DNA from 3 places in the Sinorhizobium sp. FG01 genome. Region 2 is predicted to be linked to each of the others. Evidence: predicted binding sites of a transcription regulator. Region 2 holds the regulator's gene; each other region holds the start of a gene.
The links. Region 2 encodes LexA, which represses DNA repair genes until DNA is damaged. Its sites were predicted from a motif close to TGTTCNNNNTGTGTTCNG; they were not measured.
Positions count from the first base shown of each region.

Region 1: CO656_RS15415 (PA0069 family radical SAM protein) is a predicted target of LexA. The motif match lies at 7,717-7,734, and genes of this name have one in related genera.
Region 3: CO656_RS07460 (ribonuclease) is a predicted target of LexA. The motif match lies at 6,379-6,396, and genes of this name have one in related genera.

Region 1 is NZ_NWTB01000008.1:202,736-213,096, forward strand. Features, by position in the region: gene CO656_RS15370 (hypothetical protein) at 1-114, opposite strand, end outside; gene CO656_RS15375 (S49 family peptidase) at 222-1,088, opposite strand; gene CO656_RS15380 (tRNA1(Val) (adenine(37)-N6)-methyltransferase) at 1,167-1,949, opposite strand; gene CO656_RS15385 (DUF2007 domain-containing protein) at 1,999-2,220, opposite strand; gene CO656_RS15390 (polyprenyl synthetase family protein) at 2,332-3,348, shown strand; gene CO656_RS15395 (tetratricopeptide repeat protein) at 3,513-5,345, shown strand; gene CO656_RS15400 (4-(cytidine 5'-diphospho)-2-C-methyl-D-erythritol kinase) at 5,350-6,261, shown strand; gene moaB (molybdenum cofactor biosynthesis protein B) at 6,264-6,806, shown strand; gene CO656_RS15410 (glycosyl transferase) at 7,089-7,625, opposite strand; gene CO656_RS15415 (PA0069 family radical SAM protein) at 7,799-8,956, shown strand; gene CO656_RS15420 (ribonuclease HII) at 9,234-9,932, shown strand; gene CO656_RS15425 (F0F1 ATP synthase subunit B) at 10,018-10,361, opposite strand, start outside.
Region 2 is NZ_NWTB01000003.1:80,325-90,685, forward strand. Features, by position in the region: gene CO656_RS03090 (DUF1203 domain-containing protein) at 41-508, opposite strand; gene CO656_RS03095 (GNAT family N-acetyltransferase) at 590-1,153, opposite strand; gene sseA (3-mercaptopyruvate sulfurtransferase) at 1,159-2,022, opposite strand; gene CO656_RS03105 (alanyl-tRNA editing protein) at 2,043-2,792, opposite strand; gene CO656_RS03110 (cysteine synthase A) at 2,800-3,840, opposite strand; gene CO656_RS03120 (SDR family NAD(P)-dependent oxidoreductase) at 4,152-5,000, shown strand; gene CO656_RS03125 (SMR family transporter) at 4,988-5,314, opposite strand; gene CO656_RS03130 (SMR family transporter) at 5,311-5,667, opposite strand; tRNA gene CO656_RS03135 (tRNA-Asn) at 5,751-5,825, opposite strand; gene CO656_RS03140 (hypothetical protein) at 5,967-6,254, shown strand; gene CO656_RS03145 (YrbL family protein) at 6,455-7,243, shown strand; tRNA gene CO656_RS03150 (tRNA-Cys) at 7,462-7,535, opposite strand; gene lexA (transcriptional repressor LexA) at 7,801-8,511, opposite strand; gene CO656_RS30105 (hypothetical protein) at 8,746-8,913, opposite strand; tRNA gene CO656_RS03165 (tRNA-Ala) at 9,226-9,301, opposite strand; gene CO656_RS03170 (sugar phosphate isomerase/epimerase) at 9,389-10,159, opposite strand; gene CO656_RS03175 (hydroxyacid dehydrogenase) at 10,156-10,361, opposite strand, start outside.
Region 3 is NZ_NWTB01000004.1:416,261-426,621, reverse strand. Features, by position in the region: gene CO656_RS07480 (DMT family transporter) at 36-974, shown strand; gene metF (methylenetetrahydrofolate reductase [NAD(P)H]) at 1,576-2,508, opposite strand; gene CO656_RS07470 (metalloregulator ArsR/SmtB family transcription factor) at 2,511-3,530, opposite strand; gene ettA (energy-dependent translational throttle protein EttA) at 3,823-5,472, opposite strand; gene CO656_RS07460 (ribonuclease) at 5,592-6,365, opposite strand; gene CO656_RS07455 (alpha/beta hydrolase) at 6,599-7,552, shown strand; gene CO656_RS07450 (thiamine pyrophosphate-binding protein) at 7,611-9,257, shown strand; gene CO656_RS07445 (hypothetical protein) at 9,321-9,527, opposite strand; gene CO656_RS07440 (TIGR01244 family sulfur transferase) at 9,795-10,133, opposite strand; gene CO656_RS07435 (DUF4432 family protein) at 10,206-10,361, opposite strand, start outside.

The DNA.
Region 1 (10,361 bases), on a different contig from region 2:
CTCCCGGCGCAAGCGTTCCTGTTGACGCGTCACTCTTTTGGCATCAGCTATGAACTTGCGGTAGCCGATCCAGGCGATCAGGGCAATGATCAAGAGCAGAATGATCTGCGGCATGGGTTCTCCTCTGCTCCTCCTTGGATCAGACGGAATGTCGGACAGGAGATGCAGCAGCTTTTGTTACAGCGGCCTTGCACGTCTGACCAGATGCCGGAGCCATTCTCTCATAGGCCGAAGCGTGCCCAAAGCGCCCTTTCCTCAATTGCCTCGATAAGGCCGGCAGCGGCCGAGGCCGCCAAGGGGGCGGCGATCGATCCATCCACCGCCGCGCCGGGCTGGCGGCGTCCGAATAGGCTGCGGCTCGGCTGAATGAGCTCCAGGCGGGCTTTCTCACCATAGCGCCGCCTCACTTCGCCGCGCATGTCGCCGAGACCATCGACGAGGCCCAGTTCCTGGCCGCGGCGCCCGGTCCAGAACAGACCCGAAAATATATCGGGATGGTCGGCAAGCAGCGAGCCGCGGCGGGCCTTGACCAATTGGATGAAGGTATCGTGGATGTCCAACTGGAGGCTCTTGAGGAACTCGACGTCGCGCTCCTTTTCCGGCTGGAACGGGTCGAGCACTACCTTGTTCTCGCCGGCGGTATAGACGCGCCGCTCGACGCCGACCTTCTTCAGGAGCTCCGGAAAGCCGAAGCCGCCGGACACGACGCCGATCGAACCGACGATCGAACTCGGATCGGCGATGATCTCGTCGCCGGCGAGCGCGATCATGTAGCCGCCCGAGGCAGCGACGTCCTCGACGAAGATCAGCACGCGCTTCTTCTTCTCCTCCGCAAGATCGCGGATGCGCTGATAGATCAGCCGCGACTGGACGGGCGAGCCGCCGGGCGAATTGACGGAAATGGCAACGGCGGGCGCCTCCTTGACGGAGAAAGCCTTTTCCAGAAGGGGCGCCACGGTCCCGAGATTGAGGACCGGACGGAACTGCCCGCCCCCGGACATGATGGTACCGTGAAGCCGGATCGTCGGAATCGCAACCCCGTCCTTGCGAAAACGCCTTGGCATCAGTTTTCTGAAGAATCCGGCCATTTCAACTCCTGCCCGATACGAACCCGAACCTGCATGTATGCATTGGCGCCGCAAACGCAATGGCACGCTTGCCGTTAATCATCGGCGGTGATAGGCGGCGCGGCCATTGTTGAGATCATCGACCTCCGGCGCGAAACGGTGCGTCCCTTCGGCATGCATGATCAGCGGCGCCCGAAGCACCAAACGCTTGCGACTCTGCTTGATGGCCGTCACCAGGATCCTTACCGCATTCTCGCCGGCACGCGGCAGGAGCGGCGTGATTTCGATGCCGCCAAAACGGCGGCCGCAGGCGGCAAGGATCTCGGCGATCGATTCCGGACGGGCGATCAGCGAAAGCTGTCCGCCGGGTTTCATGATCGCCCCGGCCGTCTTGATCCAGGTCTCGAAGAGATCGTCGCTCATCGCATGCGCCTCCGCCTTGAGGCGATCGGGCGTCCTGCGGTCGGCCGCATCGTTGAACGGCGGGTTCATGATCACGTGATCGAAGGCATCGTCCGGAAGGCCGGCGGCGGCACGCGCCTTGCCGTTCAGCGAAACATCCGCCTCGAGGACCGCGACCCGCGCCGCGAAGCGCGCGTTCTCCGGCAGCGCAAGGCTGCGGCGGGCAAAGTCCGCCATGATCGGCGAGCGCTCGAAGAGCAGGACCTCTGCCTCTTCGAGCCGCGAGGCGACCGCCATGCCGGCCGCACCCGCGCCCGCACCAAGATCTGCGACGCGGCAAGGCCGCCCGCACGAGACGAGTGCCGCAAGCAGCATCGCGTCCATGCCGGAGCGATGGCCCTGGCCGAGCGGCTGGATCAGATGAAATTTCCCGCGGTGAAAGGCGTCCACGGTTTCCGCCGTCGTCGTCCTCGTCGTCATTGCAGCAACGACGCCTCGAACCGGCAGCCGCTGGCCGGCAGGCCGGGAGTCATTGCCGCAGTTCCTTTTCCAGGCCGGCATCGATGAGAATACGCCGGGCTCTGTCGGCGTCCTCATCGGCCACCAGAAAGCGGCGTGGCAAGAGGCCGAGCGAGCCTTCGAGGATGCTCATGTCCCGATCGGCAATCAGGCATGCAATGCCGGCATCCTTCATCAGGCTTTCCGAAAAGGAGAGCAGCACGGCGTCGTTGGTGCGGATCAATTCCTTCATTCGTCTCAATGATCCCGTCTTAAATTGCACCGGGCGAGGCAATTCGCCTCTTGCCGCCCGAAGTCCCGCTTTCTATTGTCAGACCCGACAACGAAGCAGGAGTCCGGGGCGTTGGGCGTAGTGATACCGCTGGAAGACAATAAAAACAAACAGGCTTCCGTGAAGCCGCTCGTCGACCTGACGGCGTCCGACATGGAGCGCGTCAATCAGCTCATCCTCTCCAAAGCCGGCTCCGACGTGCAGATGATTCCGGAGGTCGCCAACCACCTGATTTCCTCCGGCGGAAAGCGGTTGCGGCCGATGCTGACGCTCGCTGCAGCCTCGATGTTCGGCTACGAGGGCGACGCCCATGTCAAGCTCGCAACAAGCGTCGAGTTCATGCATACGGCGACGCTGCTGCACGACGATGTCGTCGATGAAAGCAATCTTAGGCGCGGCAAGTCGACGGCGCGGACGATCTGGGGCAATCAGGCGAGCGTGCTCGTAGGCGACTTCCTGCTCGGCCAGGCGTTCCGCATGATGGTCGACGTCGGCTCGCTCGACGCGCTCGACGTGCTGTCGACCGCCGCGTCGGTGATCGCCGAGGGCGAAGTGCTGCAGCTCTCGGTCGCCAAGAACATGGAGACAACCGAAGACGATTACCTGCAGGTCATCCGGGCCAAGACCGCGGCGCTTTTTGCCGCCGCCGCGGAGGTCGGACCGATCGTCGCGAGCGCCAGCCGGTCCGACCGCAATGCGCTGAAATCCTACGGCATGAATCTCGGCCTCGCCTTCCAGCTGGTCGACGACGTTCTCGACTATGGCGGCTCGTCGAGCGATCTCGGCAAGAATGTCGGCGACGACTTCCGCGAGGGAAAGATCACCCTTCCGGTCATCCTTTCCTACCGGCGCGGCACGCCGGAGGATCGAGCTTTCTGGCGCGAAGCGATCGAAGGCGGCGCCAGCGATGCGGCCAACCTCGACAAAGCCCTCGGCCTCATACGCCGCTACGGCGGATTGACCGACACGATCGCCCGCGCCCAGCACTATGGAACGATTGCGCGCGACGCTCTGGCGCCGTTGCCGGCCTCTTCCTGGAAGTCCGCCTTGATCGAGGTGATCGACTTCTGCATCGATCGGCTCAGCTGAGCGCCGGCCGAGGAGCAATATTCTCCGCGGGAGGAATTTCTTGCCGCGTTGCGCCAAAAAAGCCATTCTATTCTTCAAGACTTGCGTTCGGCAACTTGCGATCGACTCCGGAACAACCAGCAGAGACGCGGCGAGCCGAGACGATCGGCAACGAAAGGTTTGACATGCGGCATAATACATTCCTTCGCCTGCTCGGCGGAGCGGCAATGCTGGCTCTTCTGTGCGTGACCGGAAGCCACCAGGCATTCGCTGAAGACAAGGCGGCCGTAGAGGATGCCCGGCCTTTCGACGTCAGGAGCGTCAACACCTTCGCCGGCGCCTTCCTGGCTGCACGGACGGCCGACGTCGATCGCGACTTCGCAACGGCGACGGAGCTCTACCGCATCGCCCTGCGCTTCGAACCGGACAATCCCGAGGTCAAGCAGCGGCTGATGATCACGCTGCTGATGAGCGGCAAGTTCGATGAAGGGGTCAAGATCGCCGACGCGTTGAAAGCCGATCCGGCCGTCGAGCGCATCACGACGACCGTGCGGGCCATCGAGGCGATCCGCAAGCGCGAATATCGCAGCGCCCAGAAGCTCCTGAATTATCAGGGCCCGAACGATCTCGATCGGCTGATGAGCACTTTGCTCTCCTCCTGGGCGCGGGCCGGCCAGGGCAGGCCCAAGGAGGCCGTCGCGCAGATCAAGGCGCTCGAAGGGCCGGAGTGGTTCCGGGTGTTCAAGAACTATCACGCCGGCGCGATCGCCCTTGTGGCCGGCGACAAGGCAACCGCCCGTGCCAGGCTGAACGACGCCATTCTCGACCGGGAAGGCGGCAGTGCCGCACCGGATACGTTCATGCGCGCGGTCGAGGCGCTGGCCCGCTTCGAGGCCCGCGAGGGCAACAAGCAGAAGGCGCTGGATACGGTTGCCGTCGGCGAGAGCATGGTCAACAACTACACGCCACTCGAGGCGCTCAGGGAGAGCATCGAAAAGGGCGAGCACCAGGAACAACAGGTGCGCAACGCCGCGCAAGGGGCTGCCGCCGTCCTCTTCTCGATCGGCGGCGCCCTCAACCGCGAGGGAGCGGAAGACATCGTCACGCTTTATCTTCAGACCGCCCGCCACCTGGATCCGGAAAGCGCCGATATCCTGGTCATGCTCGGCGGCATCGCCGAAAATCTGAAGAAGCAGGAAGAGGCGATCGCGCTTTACAAGAGCGTGCCGGCAGATTCCCCGATGCGCCGCATCTCCGAGCTTCAGCTCGGCCTGGCGCTGGCCGACGTCGGCAAGGTCGACGAGGCGAAGAAGCACCTGCAGGCGCTGATCGAAGTCGATCCGAAGAACATCCGCAACTATCTCGCCTATGGCAGCGTGCTTTCCGACGCCAAGGCCTACAAGGAAATGGGCGAGCTTTACGACCGCGCCGTCGAGGCGATCGGCCCGGTGCCGAAGCGCAGCGATTGGACGGTGTTCTTCCAGAGGGGGATCGCCTATGAGCGGCAGAAGGTCTGGGCGAAGGCGGAGCCGAATTTCCTGAAGGCGCTTGAGCTCAATCCGAACCAGCCGCAGGTCCTGAACTATCTCGGCTATTCGTGGGTCGACATGAACATCAACCTCGACAAGGGCTTGGAGATGATCCGCAAGGCGGTCGAGCTGAAGCCCGACGACGGTTACATCGTCGACTCGCTCGGATGGGCCTATTTCCGCATGAACCGCTTCGACGAGGCGGTGACCGAATTGGAGCGCGCCGCCGAGCTGATGGCCGGCGACCCGACGATCAACGACCATCTCGGCGATGCTTATTGGCGGGTCGGTCGCAAGCTCGAGGCCGTCTTCCAGTGGAACCAGGCTCTCGAAATGAAGCCCGAGGAAGCGGAAGTTCCGAAGATCAAGGCCAAGATCGAGAAGGGCCTGCCGCCGCTCAAGCAGAACGTTCCAGCCGCGGCGGACGCCAAGGAGACGCTGCCGAAAAAGCCGGGCCCTGAGCTTGCCGCGCCGGACAAGAAATCCTGACGGCATGCAGGCGGACGGCATCGCCGGCTTCGCGCTGACCCGCGTGGCGCCGGCCAAGATCAATCTCGCACTGCATGTCGTCGGTCAGCGCGCCGACGGACATCATAGTCTGGAAAGCGTCGTCACTTTTGCGGAGTGCGGCGACCGGGTGGCATTCTCGCCGGCGGATGCCGACCGCTTCACTCTGTCTGGTCCCTTCGCGCGCGATCTGCCGGTTTCGGCGGAAGGCAGTACGGGCAATCTAGTGCTGCGGGCCCGCGACCTCTTGCGGCGGGAGCTGACCGGACGCGGCGATGCTGCGGGGCCCGTGCATCTGCACCTGGAGAAGAACCTGCCGATCGCGTCGGGCATCGGCGGAGGCTCGGCGGACGCGGCTGCGACGCTACGGGGGCTGCTTTCCCTATGGAGAGCAGAGATCGCCCCGGAAAGGCTCGTGGAGCTCGCGCTCGAACTTGGTGCCGATGTGCCCATGTGTCTCGACGGCGGGCCGCTGCTTGCGCGGGGGATCGGCGAAGAGCTTGCCCCGCTTGCCGATCTGCCGTCCTTTGCGATCGTCCTCGTCAATCCGCTCGTTGCCGTCTCGACCCCGGTCATCTTCCGGATGCTCGCCGAGAAGCGCAACCCTCCCCTCACCCTTCCGCAAGGCGCCCGCACGGCGGCGGACTGGCTGACGGCGCTTGCCGGTATGCGCAACGATCTGGAGCGACCGGCGCAAACCCTGGAGCCGACGATAGAGGGGGTGTCGGCTGCGTTGCGAGCCGCAGAAGCCAAATTGGTGCGTATGTCCGGTTCGGGCGCCACCTGCTTCGGCCTCTTCGACAGCGACGAAAGGGCGGCTGCGGCGGCACAGCGCATTTCCGCCGGTCATGCCGAGTGGTACGTTCACGCCACCCGAACCGCGGGGATGAGAGATTAGGTATGCCCGGCATCGACGAAACACGTTCCTTCATTCCGGTTCGGGTCGCGGTCCTCACGGTTTCCGATACCCGCACGCGCGCCGACGACAAGTCGGGCGACACGCTCGAGGCACGCATCCGCGACGCCGGACATCGGCTCGAAGCGCGCGCAATCGTGCCCGACGATCGCCAGAAGATCTACGATCAGGTAAAGGCCTGGACGCTGGATGCGGCGATCGACGTCGTCATCACCACCGGCGGGACCGGCTTCACCGGCCGAGACGTGACGCCCGAAGCGCTGGAGCCGCTATTCGAGAAACGTATGGATGGGTTCTCGGAAGTGTTTCACCGGATCTCCTACGACAAGATCGGCACGTCGACAATTCAATCGCGGGCAACGGCCGGCGTTGCTAATGCCACTTTTATCTTCGTGTTGCCCGGCTCGCCCGGCGCCTGCAAGGACGCCTGGGACGGAATCCTGAAACAGCAGCTCGACTACCGGCACATGCCCTGCAACTTCGTTGAGATCATGCCCCGGCTTGACGAACACCTGAAACGCGGCTGACCCTGTTCCGTTTGGAACAGCCACGCATGGTTGAACTCGCTAGATTGCTACTCGTCAGCTCACCGGAACAATGCACCTAGCGAGCATTCGTACAAGGCGAAGCGAAGACGCCTCTTTCCGTTTTCCCCGTGGAAAGAGCTAGAGAGTCATACGACATGATGCCCCACCACAAGGAGATGGAGCAGCATGGCAAGCCCTTTCCTAGGCAAGGTCATTTGAGAATCGTTTCAGGGGGTGCCGCAAGGCACTTCCCTCTTGTGTGGCTGCAGCACTTGGACTGTTTCAAATAGGCGCGGCCAAAGATCGATTGCCGAGAGCAACCCAGGCCGGAACGATTTCGGTCGCCAGCTTGCGGACTGCCCGGGCATTGGCGATGTCGCTGAGCTGCATATCGGCACGCGCGACAGCCACGGCATCCTGCTTGCGCAGCAGAAACCCGGTTTCCAGCGGCGCGGCCCGTTGCGACAAGCGCTTGAAGAACGGACGCCTGTGCATGCGCGATGGTGAAAACCGGGCCGGATCCTTGTTGAGCGCCAGATATTCGATGAGTTCGTCCACCCAGCGCCCTATCGGACGGGCCCCCGGCTCGAGCAGCATCAGCCAATCACCGCGCGCGGAACGGACCACATCGGCGAGGTCCCATTCGGCGCAGAAGCGGCAGCCGGCCGCATCGGCGACGTGTACCGAGCCATCTCTCGAGCCGTGATCCAAAATGATCACGTCGCTGACGAGCCCCTCGACGGCCCCGGCGACGAGCACGGACAAGGTCTGCGCGAGTTCCGCCTCGTTGTCGCGTGTCTCCATTATGATCGTCAGCATACCGTCTCCTAGCGCATAGCTGCATCAAATACCATAATTCTTAAGGGAGGTTAGCTGCTTCCCTCGGCCATTCCCGACCTACAGCGATATTTGTTCTTGCTTTGTTCGTTTCGATGCGCTAGGAAAATAATCAGAGCGGAACGAAGTCGCAAATCGGTTCCGAGGAGATTTCCATGACCGAGCTGCCTCAACTCAGGCAGGGTGCCTTTGCGCCCGGCAATAGCGCAGAGCTGGCTGAAGCGATCGTCACCGGTACGGGTGCCAGAATAGACGTCGATCGTCGGCGGGGACGCGGTGCCGCCCTCAACATGAGCGGACGTTTCGAACCGCGGACGCGCGAAGTGTTCGACGACGGCTGGCAGACGCTTGAGGAATTGCCGCCGTTCAGGACGGATGTTCAGATCGAAAAACCCCGCAACGTCATCACCCGCAACGAGTCGCCGGACATCTCCTTCGATCGTTCCATCAATCCTTACAGAGGCTGCGAGCACGGCTGCATCTACTGTTTCGCGCGGCCGACGCATGCCTATATGGGGCTCTCGGCAGGGCTTGATTTCGAATCGAAGCTCTTCGCCAAGCCGGACGCGCCCCGCTTGCTGGAACGGGAATTGGCGAGGCCGGATTATAAGGTGCGGCCGATCGCGATCGGCACCAACACGGATCCCTATCAGCCGATCGAGAAAGAGTGGCGCATCATGCGCCAGATCCTCGAGGTGCTGAAGGCCGCCAATCACCCGGTGATGATCGTTACCAAGTCGGCGCTGGTGACGCGCGACATCGATCTCCTCGCACCGATGGCGGAAAAAGGTCTGGCGCGCGTCGGCATTTCCGTGACCACCCTCGACCGCAAGCTGGCGCGTGCCATGGAGCCGCGGGCATCGACACCGCCAAAGCGGCTCGAAGCCATTCGCGCGATCTCTGAAGTAGGCATTCCCGCCGGCGTGATGGTGGCACCAATCATTCCCGCTCTCAACGATCATGAGATAGAGCGGGTGCTCGATGCCGCGAAAACGGCGGGCGCTACGGAAGCAAGCTACGTTCTCCTACGTCTGCCGCTGGAAGTTAGCCCGCTCTTCCGTGACTGGCTGCTCAGAAACTATCCGGACCGCTACAGACACGTGATGTCGCTCGTCCGCTCGATGCGCGGCGGCAAGGATTATGACGCCGAGTTCGGCAAGCGGATGAAGGGCGCCGGTCCCTATGCCTGGCAGATCGGCCGCCGCTTCGAACTTGCCGCCAAGCGCCTGGAGCTCAACCTCACCCGTCGCCAATTGCGGCACGATCTCTTCGTGCCGCCGCTGGGAATGGGAGTGCAGCTGTCGCTGCTTTAATGCATGTCGCCCAAAAGTGTGCAGCGGTTTTGGGATGACGACATGCACAAAAACAAAGACCTAAAGCGCGCCGCGTGAATGCGTTTGAACGCGACGCGCGTTAGGAGGGTGCGAGACGAGCCGCGAATGTGTGGGGGAGCGAAAAGACCCTCTCATCTCATATTCAGTTCCGGCGCCACCCTTGCCTCAGGATGGCGCTGGCTTTCCTCCCGGTTTACCGCCGCACACGTACCGGGGGGCTTGAAGGGAATCGGGCGAATATGCGAGGGTCCCCCGCATGTCACGTCGCAAGTCGCCCGATTCCCCGCTTTTTCAACTTGAGCCGGTGCCTCCGGACTTCAGCTTCGAAATCGCCGCCAAGCGGGATGGTTTTTGGCCGGTCGCCGGCGCCGACGAAGCCGGCCGCGGCCCGCTTGCCGGTCCGGTGGTGGCAGCAGCCGTCATCCTCGATTCCGAGGCCGTGCCGGCCGGTCTCAACGACAGCAAACTGCTGACGGCCGAGCAGCGCGAGGCCTTGTTCAACGAGATCATGGCGACGGCGACCGTGTCGATCGCCTCGTCCTCGGCGGCACATATCGACGCAACCGACATCCTCAAGGCAAGCCTCGACGCCATGCGCCGCGCGATCGACGGCCTGTCCGTGGCGGCGCGCTTCGCACTCATCGACGGCCGCGACGTTCCGCAGGGCCTCGCCTGCCACGCGAAGGCGATCATCAAGGGCGATTCCCGCTCCGTGTCGATCGCTGCCGCCTCCATCGTCGCGAAGGTCACCCGCGATCGCATGATGGCCCGCGCCGACGCGACCTTTCCCGCATACGGCTTTGCCATGCACGCAGGCTATGCCACGGTCCGGCACCGGAACGCCATCGACAGCCATGGACCGTGTTCGCTGCATCGGATGAGCTTCCGCCCGTTTCGGCAGGAGCAAGAGCAACCCATGGCAATGAGCGCCGAACCGCTCGAAGTCAGTTCCTGACGAAGAACCCCTTCCCTAGTGCCCGTGCCAAAGAAAAAGCCCCGCCGAAGCAGGGCTCTTAATGCGCGAAGTGTAAATGCGGAGCTTAGTTCAGGCGTCCCTTGACCTCGCCGAGCGCCTTCTGGAAGAGGGCGTCCTGTGCGCTCGCGTCGGTCTTGGTCGCAAGCACTTTCTCGGCTGCGCTGATCGCGAGATCGACGGCTGCCGCGCGAACCGCGTTGATTGCGTCGCTTTCGGCCTGCTTGATCTTCTGTTCGGAAAGGGCCGTACGGCGGGTGACGTAGTCCTCGGTCTTCTGCCTGGCTTCCGCCGCCAGCATCTCCGCCTCGCGCTGGGCGGCAGCGACGATGTTGGCGGCTTCCGCCTCGGCATCCTTGCGCTTGCGCTGGTATTCGGCAACCAGGGCCTGGGCTTCCTCGCGCAGGCGCT
Region 2 (10,361 bases):
AAGCTCAAACCGGTCCGGCGCTGTACTGCCGGACCGGTCCTCAGACCGCCTCTATGCGGCACTGATAGCAATTGTACTTGGCGGAGCGCACATGCACATAGGCGATGTCCGTCCGTGCCAGCAGTTCTTCTGCACGCCGCTCGAGCATCTCCACGGGTACCACGCCGCCACTCCCATAGACGATGCGCTCGTCGCTACCGTATCCGCGAAGCAGGTAGTCCTTGCTGGAGGTCAGGATCGGCGGCCGCAACGCTCCGTCCGGCGCAGGACACGCATCGGCATGCATGAAGATCGGTCCCGTTTCAGCGTAAGGCTGGGCTGACGAAAACGGCCGATAGGCAAGGATCAGGTAAGGCTCACCCTCTTCGACGTTTCGCAGGCAATGCCGGCACGGAACGCCGTCGCCGTCCGAGATGTGCCGTTCGGGCAGGTTGCCATAGGCATCCCGGCCGCCCTGCCATAGCCGTTGCGCATCTTTGTCGGGCATCGCGACATATCGCAGTGTCATGGATCTCTCCTGTTCTTGTCGACGAGGAGATTGGTCCATTGCGCCCGGTTGCGACACCCGAAACTTGCCGGAGAGGTCCGGTCAGAGCTTCTTCGCGAAGCTGAGCAGCTCGTCGTCGCTTAAGGGCCGAACGATCGCATCCCGCGTCGCGACCGGGGAAAAGCCGAACTGCTGGTAGAGCTGCAATGCCCGAGGGTGGTCTAAGCTGTTTGTCGTTACCTTGACTTTGCGCGGGTCCATCGCCCAGGCGGCGAACAGGGTCTGCAGCAGGAACCATTTCCCGAGGCCGAGGCCAAGCGCGTGTTCCATGAGCCCGAAATGGGTAAGCTCCATGATGTCGCCATCGCGCTGCTGCAGTTCGAAGAAGCCGGCGGGCGCACCGTTGACATAGAGGACCGTCAGGTTCGTCCTCTTGTCGTGGAGTACCGCCGCCAGGTCTTCATCGCTCATCCGCAGCCGCTCCGCCCAGTGCCAGCGCTTGCCGACACGCAGATAGAGGAAGCGGTAATAGGGAAGCGGAATGTCGGACACCCGCAGGATCGCGGTGTGGATGTTGACGGGCACCGGCAGGCTTTGCTTCGGCGGCGCCGTCATCTCGAGCTCAGTAACGTGGGCCGTGATCGCAGCAGGCTTCGATCCTTGCATGGTTTTCACTCTCTACCGATGGCAACCGGGGTGTCGGGGCGGCTACCCCATTCCGACCAGGAACCATCATAGAGCGTATTGTCTGTATGTCCCAATGATTGAAGCGCAAGCGTGATGATTGCCGCCGTCACACCCGATCCGCAGGTCGTGACGACCGGCTTCGTCAGGTCGATGCCGGCCTCCGCGAAGCTCTGGCGCAATTCGTCAAGATCCTTGAGTTTGCCCGCTTCTGAGAAGGTCCCGGAGGGAAGGCTTCGAGCGCCGGGCATGTGGCCCGACCGCATGCCGGCGCGAGGCTCCGCTTCCTCTCCGCTAAAGCGCCCGGCGCTACGGGCATCGGCGACCTGGGCGAGACGGTTTTCGACGATGTCCTTCATGCGCTCGAAGGAGGTGATGGCCTTGGCGTCGAAGCTTGCATGGAATGAACGCGGTGCGGGGCTCGAAATCTCGGCGGTCGTGGGGCGTCCCTCGGCCTTCCAGCCGTCCATGCCGCCATCAAGGACAAAGACGTTCTTCGCGCCCATAATGCGGAACATCCACCAGACCCGCGGCGCCGTGAAGATGCCCGGTCCGTCATAAATGACGATCGTGTCGGTCTCGCCGATGCCCATGGCTCCGACGGCTTCGGCAAAGGCTTCCGGCGAGGGCAGCGTATGCGGCAGGTCGCTCGCCTGGTCGGCGATCGCATCCTGGTCGAAGAAGACAGCCCCCGGGATATGTGCTGCCTGGTATTCAGCCTTGGGGTCGCGCTTCTGGGCCGGCAGGTACCAGGCGGCATCGACGATCTTGACGCTGGGATCGTCAAGCCGCTGCTCCAGCCAGTCCGGGGAAACGATGAAGGCGCTTCTTTTGTTGTTCTCGTTGCTCATTGTCGTTTCCTCCGTGGACTTTAAGAGGCGGCACGGTCTTCGGGCGTTCCGAAGCGGATCCGGAACCGCCGGTTTTCTTTACCCTTCTTCTCGATCTTGGCGATGTAAATGGCGCCGACTTCCTGCGTCTCCGAAACATGCGTGCCGCCGCAGGGCTGGCTGTCGACGCAGGACTCTTCGCCGATGCAGACGAGGCTGACGCGTCCCATGCCGACGGGCGGCCGGACATTCTTGGATTTGACGAGGTCCGGATTGGCGGCGAGTTCGTCGTCGGTGATCCATTGCACATAGACCGGATGGTTCGCATCGACGAGCTTCATCAGCGCCGCCGTCACTTCGTCCTTGTCGATCGATTCGCTCATGTCGAAATCGACACGGCTCTCCTCCTCGCCGACGGCGGCGCCGGTGACAGGGAAGGGACAGACGACCGAAAGCAAGTGGCATGCCGTGTGCATGCGCATCAGCCGGTAGCGGCGCGGCCAGTCGATATGGAGTACGAGCTTTTCGCCGACTGTCGGCCGGGGGTGTCCCTCGGCGGGAACATGCACGATGACATCCTTGGTTGCGCCATGCCGGGTCTCGACGATCGGGATCCGGCTGCCGTCCTCGCGCTCGAAAAAGCCCGTGTCGCCAGGCTGGCCGCCGGACGTGGCATAGAAACAGGTCTGGTCGAGTTCGATCCCGCCGTCTTCCAGGACCGCCGTGACGCTTGCTTCGCAGGTCGAGAGGTAGAAATCCTCGCGGAAGAGGGCGGTCACGGTCCTGGTCATCGAGAGACTATCCGACGGGTTCGTATGGAACGGTAATGTTCGAACTTCTATTCAGCCAAGCCGGGACCGGCAGGCCCTTTGAGGCAAGGAAGTCCGGATTGAAGAGCTTCGACTGATAGCGGTTACCATAGTCGCAGAGGATCGTCACGATCGTATGTCCGGGGCCGAGCTCGCGGGCCAGTCGAACCGCACCGGCAATATTGATGCCGCTGGAGCCGCCGACGCAGAGGCCTTCCCTCTCGATGAGGTCGAAGACGTAGGGCACCGCTTCGGAATCGGGAATCTGATAGGCGAAATCCGGCGTAAAGCCGTCGAGATTGGCGGTGACACGGCCCTGGCCGATGCCCTCGGTGATCGAGCTCCCGCTCGCCTTCAGCTCGCCATGGGCATAGTAGTTGAAAAGTGCCGCGCCTTCCGGGTCGGCAATGCCGATCTTGACGGCGGGGCTCTTGGCGCGCAAGCCCTGTGCGACGCCGGCGAGCGTCCCGCCGGAGCCGACGGCGCAGATGAAGCCGTCGACCTTGCCGTCGGTGTCGCGCCAGATCTCCGGTGCGGTCGTCTGGACATGCGCCTCCCGGTTCGCGACGTTGTCGAACTGGTTCGCCCAGATGGCACCGTTCGGTTCGGTCTTGGCGAGTTCGGCCGCCAGCCGCCCGGAGACCTTCACGTAGTTGTTGGGGTTCTTGTAGGGTACCGCCGGAACCTCGACCAGTTCGGCGCCGAGAAGCCGCAACGCGTCCTTCTTCTCCTGGCTCTGGGTTTCCGGGATGACGATGACGGTGCGATATCCGAGCGCGCTGCCGACGACCGCCAGTCCTATGCCGGTATTGCCTGCCGTGCCCTCGACGATCACGCCGCCGGGGCGCAACTGGCCGGCCTTCTCGGCCTCGCGGATGATCCACAGCGCTGCCCGGTCCTTCACCGATTGACCGGGATTGAGGAACTCCGCCTTGCCGAGGATGGAGCAGCCGGTAGCTTCGGAAACGGCATTGAGCCGGATCAACGGCGTATTGCCGATGGCTTCGAGCACGGACGGATGGACACTCATCTTGGAAAACCTCACGCTGGACGGAACGATGGCCGGGCCTCAGCCAAGCATTAACCTCGACGAACGGCAAGCAGCAAACATTTGGAGCAGAATCGCCGAAATATTGGCGTGTTTTCGGCTCAGGCTGTTCAACAGGCAAGAAAAAGCGTTTCGCCGCTTTCCTGTCGCGGGCAAAAATCGTCTCCGCAGTCAATTTGACGGGCGGCAAGCGGAGAACGGGGACAGGATCTGCCGTCGGAGAGGCAACGGGTTCGGACCTGCCGAGCCTTCCGGGAAGGAAAGCTTCCTGAACGACGTGCGAGGACGAAATGATGACTGCATTTACCGCCCGCCCCGAGCATGGATGGGCATGGGTAACCGGGGCAAGTTCCGGAATAGGGCGCGCCGTTGCGCTTCGACTGGTGGGGGAAGGCTATTCGGTCGTCGTCACGGCGCGCAGTCACGAGAAGCTCGTCGCTCTTCAGCATGAGGTCGACGGACCGGGCAAGATCGTCGTTCTCGACGGCGACGTCACCGACCCGCGCGACATGGAGCGGTTGCTGACGGCGATCGAATATGAGCATGGCCGGGTGGCATTGGCGATCCTCAATGCCGGCGTAGCCATACCCGTGCGCGGAGACGACCTCCATCTCGAGGCATTCGACAAGAGCTTCGCGGTCAATCTGCACGGCGTCGTCAACTGTCTCGTGCCCCTGGTTGAGCACATGAAGGCGAACGGCCATGGCCAGATCGCCATCATGTCGTCGGTGGCCGGCTATGGCGGACTGCCGATGAGCGCCGCCTATGGCGCCACCAAGGCGGCCCTCATCAACATGACCGAGAGCCTGAAATTCGACCTCGACCGGATCGGCATCAGGCTGCAACTGATCTGTCCAGGCTTCATCGCGACGCGTGGCTCGGTGAAGAACAACCTGTCGCGCCCGGCCCCCCTTGTCAGCGCCGACGAGGCGGCGGAATGGATTTGCACGGGTCTGAAGTCGAGACATTTCGAGATCACCTTCCCGAAACGCTTCACCTATGCCGTCAAGTTGCTGCGGCTCCTGCCCTACGGCGCCTATTTCGCGCTTGTCGACTGGCTCGTGTCCGGGCCCGGCCCGCATGGTACAGCTCCGAAGCACAAGCAGTCGGCATCCGACAAGCGGCCGCGTCAGGCGGTGTGAAGCACGAGCACTGCGCCGAAGACGAGGATCAGGCCAACCCAGCCGATCGGCTTGAGCTTCTCTCCGAACAAGAGGCGGCCGGAGATCGCCGTGCCGAAAATTCCGGTGCCGCCCAGCACGGCATAGGCGATCGCAAGCTCCATGCCTTTCACCGCCTCGGCGAGCAAGGCGAACGCGGCGAGCACCAGCAGGATCGAAAGCACGCCCCATCCGCGTTTGACGAAGCCATCCGACTTCGACGAAGCGAGATTTGCCGCGACATCGAGCAGGCCGGCCATGAACGCGAAGGCGAAGGAGAGACCGGAGGCCGTCACGGCGCGGCTTCCTCGCCGATGTCGTCGTCGTGAGCCTTGCCCGCATTGACAAGCAGGATGCCGAGCACTGCCATGGAAAGCCCGACCACTTCGCGGCCGCTCAGTACATGGCCGAAGATGAAGACAGAGACGAGGGTGATGAGCGCCACGCCCGAGCCTTCCCAGATGGCATAGGCCACGCCAACCGGTACTGTCTTCACGGCCCTTGCGAGAAACACGTAGGAGAGGGCGATCGAGGCATACATGACCGCGTGGCCGATATAGGCGCACGAGGCCGAGGAGGCCTTCATGACGGTGAGACCGACCACTTCGGTCGCAATCGCGAGCGCCAGGAAAAGCCACGCCAAGCGCATGAAGCACCTTCATGTAAGGTCGAGTAAGGACGACAAATGAAAAGAGCCATTCGGGCGCACGCCGCGAATGGCTCTTTCGAAACTGGCTCCCCGGGCCGGATTCGAACCGGCGACCTATCGATTAACAGTCGAGTGCTCTACCGCTGAGCTACCAGGGATCATCTGCGCCGCAGAAGTGAGGCTGCTAATACAAATGCTTTTCCGATTTGCCAAGCGATTTTTCAAAAAAAATCTTGGGCCGCGGTTGTCACCCTGTGGAGAAGGCACCAACTGTTGGGGAGTTGGATTAAAGAGGCATAATGGCGAACGGCGGCAAGAAGAGATATTTCGGCATCGATCCGCAAACACGTCAAATCGTGCTCGGCAACTGGCGAATTCGGCTGCCCGACTCGCCGGCCCTGCGCATCTTGATCGGGTCGCTGCTCGTCGTCTGTGGCCTGCTCGGTTTTCTGCCGGTTCTCGGTTTCTGGATGGTCCCGCTCGGCCTGCTCGTATTGTCGCATGACATCCCTGCAGTGCGCCGCGCCCGCCGGAAGCTCGCCGTCTGGTGGGCGCGTCGGCGCGGCACTGAGAACTCCGGGAAGTAGGCCGGGCACAGGCCTGCAGTTCCTCCCACGGGGAGGACGGCCGGAAGGTTGCTTTCACCCGTCGCTCCCTGTCACAGTGGCAAGACTGCAACTACCGCATACTATGTACGGTAGAGATAGCGCCGCCAAGCACGCCGCTCTTGAACTTTTCCCCCAGACACAGTTTTTTTACAAAACTGTCACAATCCGGGGTTCAGAAAATGTTCGACGACAGGATCGAACTTTCCGACTGGCGTGAATGCGCTGCCGGCCATCAGCGCAGCATTTTCGAGAATCGTCTCCATCCGAGTGTTCTCATCAAGGTTCTGAAGCTGGGATCCAGAGAAGCAAGCGGCACACGCCAGTCAAAGAGGGCGTTTGCATTCCTCAACCAATTCAAACGTTTCGGGGCCTATCGAACGTTTCGGCGTGAAGTCGACGAATTCCTTGAGCAGGCGAGAAAGTTCTCCCTCGCGGACGCCATCGAACTGCCGATACCGAAGATATTCGGCTTCGCCCAGACCGAGTACGGCCTGGGGCTCGTGGTGGAAAAAATAACCAGACGCGATGGGAAGCTCGCGCCCACCCTCGCTCAGTTGGCGTTTTCGGGGCAGCTCACCGCCAGGCATCTCACGATGATCGACGAAATCTTCGAACGGTTTCGCCGCCTGCACATCGTCATGATGGATGTAAATCCCGGCAATTTCGTCGTTACCGATCGCCGCGGTTACGATGAACTCATCTGCGTCGATGGGACGGGAGAGAAGAGTTTCTTACGCATTTTCGCTCTCTGTCGCCGTGCGAACGACATCAAGCTCAGACGGATGCGTTCGAAGCTGCTGACGAAGCTGGCGAGAATATTGGAGCATCCAGCCGCGATAGACGGAGAACAATCTGTCCACGCCGCACTGATGCGGCATTCAAAGCCGACCGGCCGCTATCTGCGCTTGTCAACTGCCTCGCCGCATCCGGCGCTCTTGGCGGCGGTCTTGTCGAGCGTACCGGTCTAATCGCCTCAACAGCTAAAGCTCCGGGGCAGGTTCGCGCCAAGCTTATATGCCTCGGCAGGCGAAAAATGCCTCGATTCAACTTTGGGTCGCCGATCGACGGGCTATAAACATCGACCTGAGCTGTGGGAAAACCCTGGAGCAGATTGCTACCAGCCAAGGGCGTGGCACCGGATCGAGCACCTGATCTCGTGACGTAGAATCGGCAATTAGATGTGTAATGGAGGCCTCGCCCGGAATTGAACCGGGGTACAAGGATTTGCAGTCCTCTGCGTCACCACTCCGCCACGAGGCCTCTCGTGCTCGTAAAATCGAGCGATGGCGGGCGTTTAAAACGAATCCATGTGGAGCGCAAGAGGGAGACGTTCAAAAAAGACGCCCACAAACAGCTTTGAACAGGCCGGAATACGAGAGCGCTTCTTGCCGGTGGCATGGCGGACGCCGAGACCAATAAACGCCGGCCGCAGTAAGCGAGATCACGGAAGGCAAAGAGAACAGTTCTGTCGTCGCGACCGCGCGAAACGACCGCACACAGGATCGGCACAGGAACCCAAATCGGCCTAGTGATAGCGCCGGATCAGACCGACGAGTTTGCCCTGAATTTTCACGCGGTCGGGTCCGAAGATGCGCGTTTCGTAAGCCGGATTCGCCGCTTCCAGTGCGATCGATGCGCCCTTGCGGCGGAATCGCTTCAAGGTTGCCTCCTCGTCGTCGATCAGGGCGACGACGATGTCGCCCGGGCTGGCGGTGCTGGCGTTGCGGATGATCACCGTGTCGCCATCGAGAATGCCCGCCTCGATCATCGAATCGCCCTTGATTTCGAGGGCGTAGTGCTCGCCGCTGCCGATCATCTCGACCGGCACGGAAATCTCGTGCGTATTGTTCTGAATGGCCGAAATCGGCACGCCGGCGGCGATCCGGCCCATGACCGGCACTGTTATAGACGCGCTCTCGACCGGCGGCGTTGGCGCCGGCTTCGGTGCCGGGGGCTTGCCGAGGCTGCCCTCGATGACGCTCGGCGAGAAGCCGCGCCGCGGCTGGGCTGGGCTCGAATAGGCTTCCGGCAGCTTGATGACCTCGAGCGCTCGGGCCCGATTGGGTAGCCGGCGAATGAAACCGCGTTCTTCCAGCGCAGTGATCAGCCGGTGGATGCCCGATTTCGACGCAAGATCGAGCGCATCTTTCATCTCGTCGAAGGAGGGCGGGACCCCGGATTCCTTCATCCGTTCATGAATGAACAGAAGCAATTCCTGTTGCTTGCGGGTCAGCATGCGCGTCACTCCAGATTCGCGAAACAAATCAAGAACAGAAACTATCCGTTCCATATGTGTTCCGCAAGCACTTAATATTCCGTGAACTCATGCGTCGAGGCGCGTCCGCTATCAGGGCGGCACGGACGGTTTGCGGGTTTCGATGGTGGTGAAGACTTGCGTGCGGCAAGCGTCACACATAGGCGAGCGTTTGCTCACCTTTGACGACGCTGTGCATCGTCTTGACAAGCCGTCCTAGTAGGCGAGGCGCAGCCCGCCGGGGCTAAGAACGTCGAAGTCGGGTTCAGGGTAGGGGCCGTACCACTGGGTGTAGGTCGTGTTGCCCGTAGCGCCTGTCGTGGCGCATCCTGAAAGTGTGAGAAGAGCGATTAAGGCGGCGGCGATCAGAGATTTGAGAGGCATGGTAGTCCCCACTTGCGGGAGTTGCCGATATGCAATGATGCCAGGTGCTAAGTCTCTCTCAAATCAGGCTCTTTGGCAAGCGAGGGGCAAGGCGGGAAGACGGCACATCGGGTGGAAAACACCGCTCCCTCTGACTTCGGGTCGCTCGCTTCTTAACGGAATTCGCGTTCGCAATGGGTCTGCTGCGAACACAGTCTGAAGTGGTGGTCGTCCGAGGGTGACGAGCCACGTCGGATCGGCCCGCTACAGAGATGTCGCTGATGTCTTAGCGATGTTCTGTTACCTATGTCTCCGGGTCGGACAAAGGTCGTTTGGTGGAGTCGAAGGGAGTCGAACCCTCGACCTCCGCAGTGCGATTGCGGCGCTCTCCCAACTGAGCTACGACCCCAGCCGTTCACCTATATAGGCGGATTTGAGCGCCCGCGCCAGTCCCTCCCGGCGTCTCGCGTGGGGAGGATCGGGGCCGTCGTGGATGTCACTCGAGGAGAATTTGCTTGAGCGTCGCGGCGTCCTCGATGAAGGCGGCGGGATCGTCATTGGCGACGAATTCCAGCATTGCAAAGCGTCGCCCGGTCCAGCGCGATGCGGGGAGGGCCGTGAGGACGCTTCGCCAATAGTCGGATGCCGATGCCAGGGGAAAACGGTTGCGATTTCGATCCCAGGCGAAGACGTGGACATGAGATACATGCTGACCGATGCGGGCGACCTCTGCGAGCGCCTCGCCGAGCTCCAGCCCGGGCCGCGGCTGCCAATAGAGATAAACATTGTCGTGGGCGATCGCGTCGATCAGGCGGCTTGCCGAGTCGGTCGTGTCCGTCAGCGATTGCGGGTGATATTCCAGCGAGACGGTCACGCGGTGGCGCGCGGCTTCGGCGCCCATGTCGCGGATCGCCTTTGCGGCATCACGTCTTTCGCCTGCGCTGTAGTCCTTTGAATCGCGCCGGCGGGTGCCTGGCCAGATGCGGATATTCGAGGCACCGAGTGCAATCGCGCTCTCGAGCGCACGCCTGAATTCGATGAGGTCGTCAGTCGGTGGCGCGACATAGGATCCGTAGGATGTCGTCAGTTCGGCCCTTGCGCTGAGGAGCCCGACGATCCGGGCGTTGGACGTGTCGCCCGGAGCAATATGAGCGTCGCCTGCCCATTCGATCGCCGCAAGACCGGCGCTCCGGGCTAAGCCGACGATTTTTTCCGGAGGCAAGCTCCTGAAGGTGACGGTGCAGAGCCCCGGTTCGAAATCGCTCATGCAATGCGCTCCAGGTCGTGCTTGCGGACTTCGAACAGCAGCTGCCGGCCTTCCAGAAAGCGCTCGATTTCGTCGACGGCCATTTCGCCGAGTCGCGTCCTCTCAAGTCCGATGGCGCCGGCAATGTGCGGCGTTAGGAAGACGTTCGGCAAATCATAGAAAGGCGACGTTCCTTCCGGCACCTCGGGATCCGTCACGTCGA
Region 3 (10,361 bases), on a different contig from region 2:
GAATCCAATCCGGCTTCGATCGCAGCAGGGCCCAAATGCTATCATCCGGCAGAACCGCCACCACCCACATGACCCTGCGGCTTTGGCTGCTGCTGATGCTGCTCGGCCTGATCTGGGGCGGGTCTTTCTTTTTCGCCCGCGTGGCGGTTGCCCATGTCCCGCCCTTCACGCTCGTGCTGCTGCGCCTCAGCCTCGCCGCGATCGCCCTGCACATCTACTTGCGCGGCAATCATGGCCTCTACCCGGCGCTCGTTGGACGCTGGCGGGAATTTCTGGTCATGGGCCTCGTCAACAACGCCATTCCGCATGCTTTCATCTTTCTCGGCCAGACCCATATCGGTGCCGGGCTGGCCGCCATTCTGAACGCGACGACGCCCGTCTGGACGGTGCTCATTGCCAATGTCGCAACGGAAGACGAGCGCTTGACCGCGGCCAAGATCAGCGGCTGTCTGCTCGGGCTCGCCGGCACCGTGGTGCTCATCGGCCCGAGCGCGTTAGCAGGCCTTTTCGGGGACGCGGGGGACGTACCGCTCTGGGCCCTCGTCCTGCCGGTTCTCGCGGCCGTGAGCTATGGCCTGTCCGCCACCTACGGCAAGCGCTTTCGCAATCTGGCGCCGCCGGTGACGGCCGCCGGACAACTGACGGCCTCGACCATCGTCATGCTGCCGGTCGCCGCCTTCGTGGACACCCCATGGATCCTCCCGATGCCGCCGCTCTCCGCCGTGCTGGCGATCCTCGGCCTGGCGCTCGTCTCGACCGCCTATGCCTATATTCTGTTCTTCCGCATCATGGCGGAGGCCGGTGCCACCAACACGTCGCTGGTCACGCTTCTCGTGCCGCCAAGCGCGATTCTTCTCGGCTATCTCTTCCTTGGCGAGACGCTGCAGGTCACCGACCTCGCCGGGATGGCGCTGATCGCGGCGGGCCTCGCCGTCCTCGATGGGCGCATGTTGCGGCCGCGCTCGTCGACCTGAGGGGAATCAAAAACAGCTGCCGGGTACGGCTTTGAGACGCTTCACAGACCGTTACAAGCGTTCACATTAACCTTCCGGCAGCAATTGTGAAAATAATGTGGCATTTGATTCATAAAACCATTCAGACACTTAGGGCTGTGAATATCGGAGCTGGGATACACGGTTTTCGCGCTGCAGCACAAGTTTCGCTTTTATGCGCCGCTTTTTGGCCCTATGTTTTACCCGTCAACGCAGGGAGGATCCTATGGGACTTACACATTCGTTGAATGTCCTCATGATCAGTGCAGCGTTCGCATTCGTGGCGGTTATGCTCTTCGTCTGACGAAAGGCCGCTGAAAGTCCAAACCGAGGGACTTAAATTTCCGGAAACTCCAATTTTCAGCAGAAGAGGTAACGAAGGCCGCTCCGAGAGCACCCGGCCAGAGCTGCGACATCAGAAAAGCCCATGAACGACGAACCGTTCATGGGCTTTCGCTTCTCTTGGAGTCGGATTCAGGCCTACAGCGCCGCGCGTCTTTTCAGACGCGCGAAGGACGCTGTAACACTTTGAATCTACGCATCGTGCTTTCCGAAAATCCATTCCGATTTTCGCGCCGATGCGCTAAGCCGTAGCGACCGCCGGATAGGAGGGTGCGGCGGCGGGCCTGACCGGTCGGCGCCGATAGCCGACCAGTTCACAGACGGCCGCGATGAGCGGCGACCGGTTCATCGTATAAAGGTGGAAGTCGCGTAGACCCCGACGCGCCAAATCGACGATCTGTTCGGCAGCGATATGGCTCGCCTCCTTGAACCGCTCCTCCGGCTGGTCGTCGAGATGAGCAAGCCGCGAGATGATCGCCTCCGGTACCTTCGAGCCGCAAAGTCCGGCGAAACGGATGACCTGCGTCAGATTGTTGATCGGCAGTATGCCCGGGACGACCGGGATCTGCACGCCGGCGCGCCGCACCCGCTCGAGATATCGTTCGAAATCGTCATTGTCGAAGAAGAACTGGGTGATCGCGCGCGTGGCGCCGCTGTCGACCTTGCGCTTCAGCATGTCGATATCGGCCGCGACATCAGCGCTCTCCGGGTGCTTTTCCGGATAGGCGGAGACGGAAATCTCGAAATCGCCGCGGGCACGAAGCGCCTTGACGAGCGACGCCGAGCTTTCATATCCGCCCGGAAAGGGCTCGTAGGCGCTGCCGATACCGCCTTGCGGATCACCCCTCAGCGCTACGAAATGCCGGACGCCACAGGCGACGAACTCGTCGATGACCGCATCGACTTCGGCTTTCGGCGCGCCGACGCAGGTCAGGTGGGCCGCCGTGTTGTTCAGCCCCATCTCCCCAATCATCCGCTTGACCGTGGTCAACGAACGCGCCTTGGTCGAGCCGCCGGCTCCGTAGGTCACCGTCTGAAATGCCGGCGCGAAGACCGAGAGATCCGATATGGTCTGGAAGAGCTGGATTTCCATCTCTTCGTTCTTCGGCGGAAAGTATTCGAAGGAAAGTCTGAGATTGCCGCGCTCCGCGGGATAAAGCGTCCGTGCGTTCATTCTCAAATTCCCCCCGCCTGTAGGCGCTGTCGCGGCATATCGGCCACATCGGCAGCCCGCTCGTCGCGCGCCAGCCAGATCGTGACCGTCAGTTTCCCCTCTTCCCCGCCTTCCGGGGCAAGATCCGTCGTCTTCTCGAGTGTCAGTCCGGCCTTCTGCAGCCAATCGGCCATCGTCTGATGGGCAAAGCCAAGGCGGGCGTGAGCGTGCTCGTTGCGCAGATATTCGAGGCCGTGCGGGGCAAAATCGATGATCACGAGCCGCCCTCCGGGCACGAGCATGCGCGCCGCCTCGGCGATCGCCGCCTCCGGATCTTCGAGGAAGTGGAGCACCTGATGGATCGTCACGAGGTCGAAGGACTGGCCGTCCAGCGGCAGGTTGAAGATGTCGCCGTGGCGGATCGAAGCCTTGGTGATGCCGGCCCGGTCGAGATTGGAACGTGCCACCGCCAGCATGTCACGGCTGGCGTCGACGCCGATACCGCGCCGGTAGAGCCCCTCGAAGAGCTGCAGGATGCGGCCCGTGCCGGTTCCGAGATCGAGCAGGCTGTCGACCGGTTCGTCGCCGACCATCGTCTTCAAGGCTGCCTCGACGTCGCCTTCGCTGACATGCAGGCGCCTCAGCTCGTCCCACTCGGCAGCGTTGCGGCTGAAATAGGCCTGGGCCTTCTCGGCGCGCGCCTTCTTCAGGGTCGCAAGCCGAATGGAATCTCTGGCAAGGATCGCATCGTCCGGTGCCGACGCCGCGAGAAGCTCGCGGACAAGCGCGACCCGCCCGCCCTCCTGCCGTAGACGGAAATAGGCCCAGGCGCCCTCCTGGTAGCGATCGATCAGCGCCACTTCCGCAAGCAGTTTCAGGTGCCGGGAAATGCGAGGCTGCGACTGGCCGAGAATTTCGGTAAGATCGGTCACGGTCAGGTCGCCGGCCGCAAGCAGCGCCAGAAGACGCATGCGCGTCGGCTCGCCCGCCGCCTTCAGGACGTCGACCAAGGCATCCAAGCCAAGCGTTCCACGGTTCGTCATCGCGATCCTCATCAACACATAAAGATATGTTTATGTGATTTGAAGACGGCGCGCAAGCGGGATTTGCGCGGAAAGGCAAGGAGATGACGCTTCCCAGACATGAAAGCGGGCAGACCTTACGATCCGCCCGCGCAGCGATGTTACGAGTTGGACGCGGCAGCCGCGGACAGGAGCGGCGGGGCTGCTCAAGCGCGGCTCCCGTCCCGTCGCACAAGTTGCCACATCCGCGCGGCAAATGCGCCGAAGCACACCGGGACATCCGACGGCGTGTGCGGCGCCCCCGAGTGGTTGATTACCGCGTCAGGCGTTTGTACGTCACCCGCGTCGGGTTGACCGAGTCGGGACCGAGCCGGCGGATCTTGTCCTTCTCGTAATCCTCGAAGTTGCCTTCGAACCATTCGACATGGCTGTCGCCCTCGAAGGCGAGGATATGGGTCGCCAGGCGATCGAGGAACATGCGGTCGTGGCTGATGATCACCGCGCAGCCGGCGAAGTTTTCGAGCGCATCCTCGAGTGCGGCAAGCGTCTCGGTGTCGAGGTCGTTGGTCGGCTCGTCGAGCAGGATGACGTTGCCGCCGGCCTTGAGCATCTTGGCGAGGTGCACGCGGTTGCGCTGGCCGCCGGAAAGCGTGCCGACCTTCTGCTGCTGGTCACCGCCCTTAAAATTGAAGGACGAGCAATAGGCCCGCGAATTGACCTCGTGCTTGCCGAGCCTGATGACGTCGTTGCCGCCGGAGATTTCCTCCCACACCGTCTTGTTGCCGTCGAGCGCGTCGCGGCTCTGGTCGACATAGCCGAGCTGCACGCTGTCGCCGATGCGGATCGCGCCCTCTTCGGGCTGCTCCTGGCCGGTGATCATCCGGAACAGCGTCGTCTTACCGGCGCCGTTCGGGCCGATGACGCCGACGATGCCGCCCGGCGGCAGCTTGAAGCTCAGGCCCTCGATCAGCAACTGGTCGTCATAGCCCTTGGAGATGTTCTCCGCTTCGATGACCACCTGGCCGAGCCGCTCGCCGACCGGAATGATGATCTGGGCGTCGCCCGGACGCCTGTCGGCCGCCGCCTTTACCAACTCGTCATAGGCGCGGATACGCGCCTTCGACTTCGCCTGTCGGGCCTTCGGGCTCGAGGCGATCCACTCCTGCTCGCGGCTGATGGCCTTCTGGCGGGTCGCCTCTTCACGCCCTTCCTGGGCCATACGCTTGGCCTTTGCCTGCAGATAGGCGGAATAGTTGCCTTCATAGGGAATGCCGCGGCCACGATCGAGCTCGAGAATCCAGCCGGTGACGTTGTCGAGGAAGTAGCGGTCGTGGGTGATCATCAGCACGGCGCCCGGATATTCGCGCAGGTGCTTTTCGAGCCAGGCGATCGTCTCGGCGTCGAGATGGTTGGTCGGTTCGTCGAGAAGCAGCAGGTCCGGCTGCGACAAGAGCAGCTTGCAGAGTGCCACGCGGCGCTTCTCGCCGCCGGACAGATTGGTGACCTCGGCGTCGCCCGGCGGGCAGCGGAGCGCGTCCATCGCCATTTCGACTTGGCTGTCGAGATCCCAGAGGTTCTGACTATCGATGATGTCCTGAAGCTTGGCGCCCTCTTCCGCCGTCTCGTCGGAATAGTTCATCATCAGCTCGTTGTAGCGGTCGATGATCGCCTTCTTCGCGGCCACGCCTTCCATGACGTTCTCGAGCACGTTCTTCTGCGCATCGAGCTGCGGCTCCTGCGGCAGGTAGCCGACGGTCGCGCCTTCGGCGACCCAGGCCTCGCCGGTATATTCGTGGTCGAGCCCGGCCATGATCCGCAGAACCGTGGACTTGCCGGCGCCGTTGGGGCCGAGAATGCCGATCTTAGCGTCCGGATAGAACGACAGATGGATGTTCTCCAGGACCTTCTTGTTGCCATAGGCCTTGTTGAGCCCGGCCATGTGGTAGATAAACTGACGTGCCATAAAGGAATGCTCCGCATCGGAAGGGGAAATTTGCCCGCTATGTAGGCGAATTATGGTGGCGGGGCAATCGCCAAAGGGCCCTGCCCGCGCCGTTCCCTTGCTGCGATAAGCCTTCCAGTTCAGCCCCGCCCGGCGGCGTCGGCGATCCCCTTGGCGCATTTGAACTCGGTCGGCCCGGCCGCCTTTATGAGGCCCGCGAGACCCGCTTGGCCCGAGAGATCGCCGGAAAGCCCAATGGTGAGACCGGTGATTACGCTGCGGCCCTCGACGGTCTGGCAGCGCATGCGCACCCGATCACCGGCCCCTGCTCCGAAACTCTGTTCGAAGGCCGCCTTGATCTGCTTTTCGCCAATCTCCGAACCGATCCTGTCGGCAAACAGGGCACGCACCGCCGATGCGTTCAGCTCGTCGAGAAGACGAAGCTGGAGCGTGAAATAGTCGTCGGCGTTGTCGGCCTGGCAGGTGCCGCTTCGCAGCCATTGGTGCCGGTCGAGACCGGATTTCACCCCCGGCATGGCGACGATGAGACGCGCGGCGGTCTCGTCTGCCATGGCGAGTTTCGGCAGCTCGAGCCACTCCCCCTTGCGGTCTTGCGCCTTCAGTTCCGTCTCCACGCCGCAATAGCTCTTCTTCAAGGGCCAAAGGCCGTGGAGCGAGAAATGCGTCGCATCGAACCGGTCCGAGGTCTGGTCGACGCATTCCTTGCGCGTCGGCCGCGTCTCGCAAAAACCGGGCTGCCAACTGACCGCCAGCACATATTCCGTCCTTGCCCCATCCGGTACCGTCTTCATCTCTTCACCCGGCGATTCCTCTGCGGCGGCCAGAGACGACATCCCCAACCCAAGAGCAAGCGCTGCAACTCTTACCACCTGTACGATAGCTCGCACTGCCATAACGGCCTCCAGTAAAAACAAAACAAGAACAAACTAACAACAAAAGCGGGAAAGTTGCAACCCCCAATATGTCTCTTCGAATCGGTTCTGATCTCATGCGCAAGAAGCAACAAGCAGCGATTGCCTTTGACCGCCAAATCGATTTGATATCGCGTGGAGTGTTGGGCGGATGGTGGATCAGCCTCCATCGCAATAGCTGCTCTGCGGCTATTGCATTTGATTGGGAGTGAGGCATGTTCGGGCAGGTAAGGACACTTCAAAGCCCGACGGGTGCGACGCTCGCATGGCGCCATCGGACGGCTTCCGATGCGCCGCGAGGCATATTGCTGGTCAGCCATGGGCTTGCCGAACATTCCGGCCGCTACGCCCGCTTTGCCGAAGCCATGGCCCAGCATGGCTTCCATGTCTACGCACACGATCATCGCGGCCACGGCGAGAGCCGCGCGGCCGATGCGCAGCTCGGTCTCTTCTCTAAGCGCGGTGGCTCCGAAAAGGTGATTGCCGATCTGCGCGCCGTGCGGCAGATGGCCGCCGCCAACCATCCCGGGCTGCCGGTCGTGCTGTTCGGCCACTCGATGGGTGGGCTGATCGCCCTGAACGCTGCCGAGACCGATCCGGAACTTTATGACGCGCTCGCCGTCTGGAACTCCAATTTTCGCCCCGGTCCCGCCGGCCGCGGCGGCCAACTGATCCTCGCGATCGAACGAATGCTGAAGGGCTCGGACGTCCCGAGCCCGCTGCTTTCGCAACTCACCTTCGGCGCCTGGAGCAAAGCCATTGCCGCTCGGAAGACCGAATTCGACTGGCTGTCGCGCGACGAGGACGAAGTTGCAAAGTATATCGCCGATCCGCTCTGCGGCTTCGAGACCAGCGTCTCACTCTGGATCGACGTCTTCGAACTTGCCTTTGCCGGTGCGCGGTCCGACCGGCTCGCCCGCTTGCCGGCGACGCTGCCGGTCCAGCTGGTCGGCGGCAGCGCCGACCCCTCAACCTTGAACGGCGACGTCGTCGACTGGCTCGGCCGACGCATGAAGGCGCGCGGCATGGCCGACGTGACGATCACGATATATGAGGGAATGCGCCACGAGACGCTCAACGAAATCGGCCGCGAAACCGCGACGGAAGATTTCGCCCGCTGGTGCCTGAAAGCCGTCGGGGTGAGGAACCGCATAGACGAAACAACATGACAGATCCCGCAAGCCGGCGATCTGATCGAAACGGACGATAGCATTGGGAGGTGCTGACATGAAGACGGGCGGGCAACTGGTGGTCGAGGCGCTCATCGCAAACGGCGTCGAGCGCATCTCCTGCGTGCCGGGCGAAAGCTACCTGGCCGTTTTGGATGCGCTCCACGACACCGACATCGACGTCGTCGTCTGCCGCCAGGAAGGCGGTGCGGCGATGATGGCGGATGCCTGGGGGCGGCTGACCGGCGAGCCCGGCATCTGCATGGTCACGCGCGGCCCCGGCGCCACCAATGCCTCCGCCGGGCTTCACGTCGCCCGCCAGGATTCGATCCCGATGATCCTCTTCATCGGCCAGGTGCAGCGTGACGCCCGCGAACGCGAGGCCTTCCAGGAGATCGAATACCGCCGCGCCCTCACCGAGGTCGCCAAATGGGTGGGCGAGATCGACGATCCGGCGCGGATTGCTGAATTCGTCACCCGCGCCTTTGCCGTCGCGACCTCCGGCCGTCCCGGACCGGTGGTTCTGACACTGCCGGAAGACATGCTGACGGAGCGAACGGAAGCTCCGGCCGCCCGCCCTTACCAGCCGGTCGAAAGCCATCCGGGACCGAGCCAGATCGCTCGGCTCGCCGATCTCCTCACGGAAGCGAAGCGCCCAATTGCCATTCTCGGCGGCACCCGCTGGTCCGCGGAAAGCGTTGCCGATTTTGAGCAATTCGCCGAACGCTGGCATCTGCCGGTCGGCTGCTCCTTCCGGCGCCAAATGCTCTTCGATCACCTGCATCCCAGCTATGCCGGCGACGTCGGCATCGGCGTCAACCCGGCGTTGGCAAAGGAAATCAAGGAAGCGGATCTCGTCCTGCTTCTGGGCGGTCGCTTCTCGGAAATGCCCTCCTCCTCTTATACCCTCCTCGATGTCCCCTATCCGAAGCAGAGACTGGTGCATGTCCATCCGGATCCGTCGGAACTCGGCCGCGTCTATAGGCCGGATCTGGCGATCGCCGCGAGCCCGCGCGACTTTGTAGCCGCGCTAGCGGGGATTGAGCCCACCGGAACGCCTGGCTGGGCGCCGCGCACGGCCGCCATGCACGAGACTTATCTCAGATGGTCGACGCCGCCGGAGACCGGGCCGGACGACGTGCGGATGGGACCGATCATGAACTGGATCGAGGCGAACACGGCGCCGGACGCAATCTTCACCAACGGCGCCGGCAACTACGCCACCTGGCTGCACCGCTTTCACCGCTTCCGCCGCTACGGCACGCAAGCCGCGCCCGCCTCAGGCTCGATGGGCTACGGCCTGCCGGCGGCGGTCGCGGCGAAACGCCTTCACCCAAACCGTGAGGTCATCTGCTTTGCCGGCGACGGCTGTTTCCTGATGCATGGGCAGGAATTCGCCACGGCGGTTCGTTACGCCCTGCCGATTATCGTGCTGGTCATCAACAACGGCATCTACGGCACCATCCGCATGCATCAGGAGCGGGAATATCCCGGCCGCGTCAGCGCCACGGATTTGACAAATCCGGATTTTGCGGCGCTTGCCCGCGCCTATGGCGGCCATGGCGAGACGGTCGAGCGGACGGAAGAGTTTGCCAATGCATTTCTCAGAGCGCGTGCCAGCCGCAAGCCGGCGATCATCGAGATCAAGCTCGACCCGGAGGCGATCACGCCGGCACGGACGCTGAGCGAAATACGCAAGGGCTGAGGGAAAAGACGGCGCCTGAATGAGAGCCCGGCCGGGAGCGGGCGTCGGCAAGTCCTTGCGCTTTCAAACCGTCCGAATCATTTCCCAAAGCTGGTCCGGCACTTTCACGCCGGCCTGATAAAGCTTGGCAATCTTCCTGGCGAGTTGGTCGGCCTCCTCGCTGCCGATCGACAGGTTTCGCTCTTCCAGCGCGCGGTGCCAAACGCCTTCGAGGATCGCCACGTGGCCGGGAAGAATCGGATAGTCTCTGAAACTATTGAACGGATCCATGGCCGGTCGCCTCTTTAAAGCTGTCCGCCGAGACCCTCGCGCGCCCGACGAGACGGCGATGTCTAACAATTTCGCGGCCAGCAGGAACGGCGTCAGAAACGCGAAAGCGCGCTTGTTTGGGCCAAGCGCGCTCCAAGCGAACGATCTTCAAAGGGCGCCGGCACCCTCGATCGAACAAATCCAATATAGCACCGAATACCGGCTGGAAACAGTGAAAAGCGGTCGTTCGCCCGTCCGACCTTTGCCGCCGAACGCACGATCGCGGGTCTAGCTGCGAATATGTTGCGTCTGCTGGTAGACGGCCGTCGAGCGGGCGCCGGAGCGGCAATAGCCAAGCATCGGGCGCTCGAATTCGTCGAGCGCGTCGACCATGCGGGTCACCGCATCGGCGGTCACGCCCATCGGGCCGACCGGGATATGGGCGATGTCCAGCCCGAGTTCCTGGGCACGCGCGGCAATCGCGTCGAAGGTCGGCTGGTCGGGAGCCTCGAAATCCGGACGGTGGCAGACGATGGACTTGAAACCGAGCGCCTTGATCTCGTCGAGGTCCTCGACCGTGATCTGACCGGAGACCGAGTATTCATCGTTGATCTGGCGAATGTCCATGATGTCGCTTCCTCAAGACTGCGTTGCCTTGGTGTAGGCCGCAGGCCCGGCGGCGTCAATCGCGAAGCGATCTCAGACGACGCCGAAGGTAAGCGCGTAGTCGCGTGACTGTCCGGGCTTAAGCAGATCAAGCTCGCCGGCGGCCGAGAGTTCCACCCGCTTGGCAATTCGGTGCGACGCGGGCTCGATGCTGAGGACATTCGCACCGCCGCGTTGGCAGCGCCACAT